DNA from 2 places in the Streptomyces sp. NPDC048290 genome. Region 1 is predicted to be linked to the other one. Evidence: riboswitches for the same ligand, from Rfam matches in the RefSeq annotation. Region 1 holds a riboswitch; the other holds the start of a gene.
What was found. Region 1 has a riboswitch for glycine ahead of gcvP (aminomethyl-transferring glycine dehydrogenase). Riboswitches for the same ligand answer to the same signal wherever they lie in the genome.

Region 1 (3,401 bases):
CGCGATGGCGCTCGCCCATGACGAGCGGCCCGTGGTCGCCGAGCGGGAGACGAAGTCGGTGTCCGTCGAGGACACCTACGACGTGGACATCCATGACCGGGTGCGGGTCGAGCTGGAGGTGCAGCGGCTGGCGGACCGGTGTGTGCGGCGGCTGCGCGGGGCGGGACTGTCGGGGCGGACGATCGTGCTGAAGGTACGGCGGTACGACTTCTCCACGCTGACCCGGTCCGAGACGCTGCGGGGGCCGACCGACGACCCGGCGGTGGTACGGGAGGCGGCGGCCCGGCTGCTGGACTCCGTGGACACCACGGGAGGGGTTCGGCTGCTGGGCGTCGGGGTCAGCGGGCTCGCCGACTTCACCCAGGAGGATCTGTTCGCCCAGGCCGCGGGGGAGCTGGCGGACGAGCACGCCGAGGAGCATGTCGAGGAGCGGGACCGCGAGGAGACGGAGGTGCAGGGGGAGCGGCGGTGGCCCGCCGGGCACGACGTGCGGCACACGGAGTACGGGCACGGCTGGGTGCAGGGGAGCGGGCTGGGGCGGGTGACCGTGAGATTCGAGACGCCGGGGTCGGAGGTGGCGGGACGGGTACGGACGTTCCGGGTCGGGGATCCGGAGCTGGAGCCTGCCGAGCCGTTGCCGTTGACCGAGGCGGGGTTCCCGGTGGGGGCGGGGGGAGACGCTGGGGTGGATCAACGGGTGGATGACGAGGCGGTCGACGGGGGCGGCGGCGGGAGACGGGTGGACCGTCGTGAGGGTGACGGGTTCGGGGCCGTGCGGGGGTGACCGGCTGGGGGCTTTCGGGGGTGGGTGAAGGTGCTGGTGGGGAGCGCGTGTTCTTCGGGGTCGGTGCTTCGACCGGGAGAGTGGTCCTGGGGGCTGGCTAGCGAGTGCCCTCGGCTGCGGGCTGCGGGCTGCGGGCTGCGGGCTGCGGCTTGCGGGCTGGGCCCTGTGCCCTGCTGTGCGCTACGGGCTGTGCCCTGTGCGCTGGCTGCCGGTGTCGGAGTGTGTGCCCCCGGCTGCGGGGTGTCGTCGTCCGGGGGCGGAGAGGGGCGGGCGCGGGCGGGCTGGGGTCGTTCCTCGGGTGGGCCGGGGGTCAGGTGTCGTCCTGGCCCGCCACCTTGCCGAAGTCGTGGTCCGGTGGGGGCGGGCCCGTCACGTCCAGGCCGTAGTGGTGGTAGAGCTGGAGTTCTTGTTCGGGGGAGAGATGGCGGCCGACGCCGAAGTCGGGGGCGTCCTTGATCAGGGCGCGGTCGAAGGGGACGTGCAGGGTGCCCTCGATCAGCTCGCTGGGCTCCAGGGGCACGAAGGCGTCCCGGCTGAACAGGCCCGTCCTTATGGCGGCCCACTCGGGCACACCGGTGGCGTCGTCGAGATAGACCTCGTCGATCGTGCCGATCTTGGTGCCGTTGCGGTCGAACGCCTTGCGGCCGATCAGGTTGCGAGGATCGATATCGGTCTGCACGGTCCCTCCACATCGTCGCAACTCATCCGTAAGCACTACGAAAGAGCACATTGGGGCGGGCGGCCACTCGAAGGTCCGTTCGTGGACCGCGCTGGTAGGCTGACAGCGGCTGCTGACCCTGTGCGGGAGAGTCCTCCGGGAAGATCCGGAGGCGCCGAAGGAGCAAATCCTCCCCGGAATCTCTCAGGCCCCCGTACCGCACGGACGAGGTCACTCTGGAAAGCAGGGCGGTGCCGATGGCGTCCGCTCTCACCGACGGTGAAAGCCGGGCCGGCGCCCGGTGAAGCTCTCAGGTCGAGATGACAGAGGGGGAGGCCGCAGGGGTACCCGCGTCGGGGTGCCCCCCGAAGGTCGCGTCAGACCAGGAGGCCCTCCGCAATGACCGCCCATCGCATTCCGCTCTCCGAGCTTGAGCAGGGGATTCCCTTCGAGCAGCGGCACATCGGCCCCGATCAGGAGGCGCGGGCCAAGATGCTCGCGCAGGTCGGCTACGGCTCCCTGGACGAGCTGACCGCCGCCGCCGTGCCCGATGTCATCAAGAACGCCGGGGCGCTGGAGCTGCCGGGGGCGCGCACCGAGGCCGAGGTACTGGCCGAACTGCGCTCGCTGGCCGACCGCAACCAGGTGCTCGGCTCGATGATCGGGCTCGGCTACTACGGGACGTTCACCCCGCCGGTCGTGCTGCGCAATGTCATGGAGAACCCGGCCTGGTACACGGCGTACACGCCGTACCAGCCGGAGATCTCGCAGGGGCGGCTGGAAGCGCTGCTGAACTTCCAGACGATGGTCGCCGACCTCACGGGGCTGCCCACGTCCGGGGCGTCGCTGCTGGACGAGGGGACCGCCGCCGCCGAGGCCATGGCGCTGTCGCGGCGGATGGGCAAGAACAAGAAGGGGCTGTTCCTGGTCGACGCGGACGCGCTGCCGCAGACCATCGCCGTGATCCAGACGCGCGCCGAGCCGACCGGGGTCGAGGTCGTCGTCACCGATCTCGGTGAGGGCATCCCCGCCGCGCTGGACGGGCGGGAGATCAACGGCGTGCTCGTCCAGTACCCGGGCGCCTCCGGGGCCGTCCGGGACATCGGGAAGGTCGTCGAGCAGGCGCACGAGCGGGGGGCGCTGGTCACCGTCGCCGCGGATCTGCTGGCGCTGACGCTGCTGAGGTCGCCCGGGGAGCTGGGCGCGGACATCGCGGTCGGCACGACCCAGCGGTTCGGAGTGCCGATGGGCTTCGGCGGGCCGCACGCCGGTTACATGGCGGTGCACGAGAAGTTCGCGCGCAGCCTGCCCGGACGGCTGGTGGGTGTCTCGGTGGACGCCGACGGCAACAAGGCGTACCGGCTCGCGCTCCAGACGCGGGAGCAGCACATCCGGCGGGAGAAGGCGACCAGCAACATCTGCACCGCGCAGGTGCTGCTCGCGGTGATGGCCGGGATGTACGCGGTCTACCACGGGCCCGAGGGGCTGCGGACGATCGCCTGGCGCACCCACCGCTACGCCACGCTGCTCGCCGCCGGGCTGCGGGCCGGGGGCGTGGAGGTCGTGCACGGCGCCTACTTCGACACGCTCACCGTCCGGGTCGAGGGCCGGGCCGCGCGGATCGCCGCCGCCGCGCGGGACAACGGGGTCAACGTCCGGCTCGTGGACGCCGACCACATCTCCCTGGCCTGCGACGAGACGACCACCAGGGCCCAGCTCGGCGCGGTGTGGAACGCGTTCGGGGTCGAGGCCGACATCGAGGCGCTGGACGCCGGGACCGGGGACGTACTGGGGGACGGGGCGCTGCGCAGCGACGAGTTCCTCGCCCACCCCGTCTTCCACCAGCACCGCTCCGAGACCGCGATGCTGCGCTATCTGCGCCGCCTCGCCGACCGCGACTACGCGCTGGACCGGGGCATGATCCCGCTGGGCTCCTGCACCATGAAGCTCAACGCGACG
Region 2 (3,401 bases), on a different contig from region 1:
TCCCCCGGAGCCGCCAGCCCCTTACCGTCCGGTGTGCCCATGCCCCCGGGGCCGCCAGGCGTCCGGTACACCATGCCTCCCGGAGCCCCGGCCCCGAGAAAGGCGGGACGCCCGCCCGAGTGCGGCGGCGCGCGTGGTCACGCCCCCGGCGGGCGGCACCGCGTGCGTCCGGCGCCCCGGACCGGCCGGAACGCCAGAGCACTCCCGCGCTCGCCGCCCAGGCCCGGAGCCCGCCGGGCCCTCCCGCCGAGCCACCCCCGACCCCGGCTCTGGGGGCGGGCCCCCGAACCCGGCGCTGGGGGCGGGCCCCCGAACCTGGCTCTACCCCGTGAAGCCGATCCGGCGGAGGCGGTTCGCCGCGTCGCGGTCCAGGAGGACCGCCGAGCCGCAGCCGTGGGGCAGGCGGCCCTTCTGGACGCGGCGCAGGAGCCGCGCCGCGACCCCGCGGTGGCGGCGGAAGGCGTAGCGGGAGACGCCCCGGCCGCGCTCGCGCTGGCCCTGGAGGGCCTGTTCCGGGGTGACGTCGAGGAGCAGGATGTGCAGCCGGCCGCCGCGGCGCCGGGCCTCGCGGGCCAGCCAGGCCCGCACCCATGCCTGGGTCCCGCAGTCGTGCACGACGACCCCCTCGCCGGAGCGCAGGGCGCGGCGCAGCCCGGCGTAGTGGGCGATCCGGACGAAGGGGCGGTAGACGGTGTAGGGGATCAGGCCCGGGGTGCGCTGGTCCCAGCGGTCCCGGGTGTCCTGTGAGTCGATGCGGGCGGATTTCACCGTGCGCCGCATCAGGGTGGACTTGCCGCTGCCGGGCAGACCGGTGACCACGACCAGGTCACGGGGGCCGAAGAGCAGGGCGTGGGGGCTGCGGCCGGCCCGGTCGCGCAGATCGCGGACCACCGGGGCGGCCAGTGGGGGGCAGGTCTCGCGGGCCGGCGCGGCCGGCTGTCCGGGCAGTGCGGCGCCCGTGCCGGTCGCGTACGCCGTGGTCCTGTTCACCGTGATCGTCCTCCCCTGGGGCGGTTCACGAGGTCCCCTCCCCGTCGAGTGTAAAGAGAAGGTAATTCGCGGTGTCTCGTCATTCCGTTCGCATCGCGCAACAAGCCTGCTACAGAGAGCTTTCGATCTCCGTGCCCACACTGCGTGCCCATGGAGCACGGCCCCCCAAACCTGCCCCGCCGCCAGGAAGCCTCCCCCTGCCGTGCCGGGCGGATGCGTGCAATGATGGCCGCGCCTAACTGCATACCGGCCGCTTGAATCCGCGCGGGAGAGTCCCCGGTCACCACCGGGGCGCCGAAGGAGCAAGTCCCTCCCTTGAATCTCTCAGGCCCCGTACCGCGCGGGCGAGGCACATCTGAAAAGCGGGCCGCTGCCGCAGTGGCTCCACCCAAGGTGCAAGCCTGACCCGTCCGTGGTCATGGCGAACCTCTCAGGTTCCGATGACAGATGGGGAGGACCCGCCTCGCCGTCATGCTTGCCGTCATGCCTTGGGAGATCCACCGATGAGCAGTGCCGCACCCCGTCGTACCGCGCTCGATGCCCTGCATCGCTCGCTGGGCGCGACCATGACCGACTTCGCTGGCTGGGACATGCCCCTGCGCTACGCCTCCGAGCGGGACGAGCATGTCGCCGTCCGGACCCGGGCGGGGCTGTTCGACCTGTCCCACATGGGGGAGATCACCGTCACCGGCCCGCAGGCCGCCGCACTGCTGAACTACGCCCTGGTCGGCAATATCGCCGCCGTCGGGGTCGGCCGCGCCCGCTACACCATGATCTGCCAGGAGGACGGCGGCATCCTGGACGACCTGATCGTGTACCGGCTCGCGGAGACCGAGTACACCGAGTACATGGTCGTCGCCAACGCCTCCAACGCCCAGACCGTGCTGGACGCGCTCACCGCGCGGGCATCCGGTTTCGACGCCGAGGTGCGGGACGACCGGGACGCCTACGCGCTGCTCGCCGTCCAGGGCCCGGAGTCCCCCGGCATCCTGAAGTCGCTGACCGACGCCGATCTGGACGGGCTGAAGTACTACGCCGGGCTCCCCGGCACGGTCGCGGGCGTCCCCGCGCTGATCGCCCGGACCGGCTACACCGGCGAGGACGGCTTCGAGCTGTTCGTGCGGCCGGAGCACGCGGTGGCGCTGTGGGAGGCGCTGACCGAGGCCGGGGCGCCGGTCGGTCTGGTGCCGTGCGGGCTGTCCTGCCGGGACACCCTGCGCCTGGAGGCGGGTATGCCGCTGTACGGGCATGAGCTGACCGCCGCCCTCACCCCGTTCGACGCCGGGCTCGGCCCGGTCGTGAAGTTCGAGAAGGACGGCGACTTCGTCGGGCGCGAGGCCCTGGCGGAGGCGGCGAAGCGGGCCGAGTCCGAGCCGCCGCGGGTCCTGGTCGGGCTGATCGCCGAGGGCCGCCGGGTGCCGCGCGCCGGATATCCGGTGGTCGCGGACGGCACGGTGATCGGCGAGGTCACCTCCGGCGCCCCCTCCCCCACCCTGGGCAAGCCGCTGGCCATGGCGTACGTGGACGCCGCGCACGCCGCGCCGGGCACGGCCGGGGTCGGGGTCGACATCCGCGGCAGCCAGGAGCCGTACGAGGTCGTCGCGCTGCCGTTCTACAAGCGCCAGAAGTAGGTCCGCGGGCGTCCGACGCGGGCCGCCGGGCACGACGCGGGGCGCTGCGCACTGCCCCGCCGGAAGGCTTCGCGCCGGTCACCGGCGCCCTCCCCGCTCCCCCACCACCTCACCCGCCACACCCGTACAGGAGAATTCAGGCCATGAGCAACCCCCAGGAACTGCGTTACAGCAAGGAACACGAGTGGCTGTCGGCCACCGACGAGAACGGTGTGGCCACGGTCGGCATCACCGAGTTCGCCGCGAACGCCCTCGGCGATGTCGTCTACGCCCAGCTCCCGGAGGTCGGGACCGCCGTCACCGCCGGTGAGACCTGTGGCGAGCTGGAGTCCACCAAGTCGGTCTCCGACCTCTACTCCCCGGTCACCGGCGAGGTCACGGAGTTCAACCAGGACGTGGTGGACGACCCGGCGCTGGTGAATTCGGCCCCCTTCGAGGGCGGCTGGCTGTTCAAGGTCAGGATCACCGACGAGCCGGCCGAGCTGCTCTCCGCCGACGCGTACACCGCCTTTTCCGCCGGCTGAGGAGTCGTCCACCCCATGACCGCCGAGAACACCATGAACACCCCGCTGCACCAGCTCGACCCGGAGGTGGCCGCGGCCGTCGACGCCGAGCTGCGCCGCCAGCAGTCCACGCTGGAGATGATCGCCTCCGAGAACTTCGCGCCGGTCGCGGTGATGGAGGCGCAGGGCTCGGTGCTGACCAACAAGTACGCCGAGGGCTACCCCGGGCGCCGCTACTACGGCGGCTGTGAGCACGTCGACGTCACCGAGCGGCTGG

Region 2: it holds a riboswitch for glycine, as region 1 does, so the genes downstream of both, gcvT (glycine cleavage system aminomethyltransferase GcvT) here and gcvP (aminomethyl-transferring glycine dehydrogenase) in region 1, are expected to answer to the same signal.

The regions. Positions count from the first base shown of each region.
Region 1 is NZ_JBEZLM010000014.1:9,732-13,132, forward strand. Features, by position in the region: gene AB0D49_RS24095 (DNA polymerase IV) at 1-784, shown strand, start outside; gene AB0D49_RS24100 (PRC-barrel domain-containing protein) at 1,095-1,463, opposite strand; glycine riboswitch at 1,577-1,672, shown strand; gene gcvP (aminomethyl-transferring glycine dehydrogenase) at 1,842-3,401, shown strand, end outside.
Region 2 is NZ_JBEZLM010000010.1:33,772-37,172, reverse strand. Features, by position in the region: gene AB0D49_RS18810 (AAA family ATPase) at 322-990, opposite strand; glycine riboswitch at 1,246-1,339, shown strand; gene gcvT (glycine cleavage system aminomethyltransferase GcvT) at 1,494-2,621, shown strand; gene gcvH (glycine cleavage system protein GcvH) at 2,765-3,145, shown strand; gene glyA (serine hydroxymethyltransferase) at 3,161-3,401, shown strand, end outside.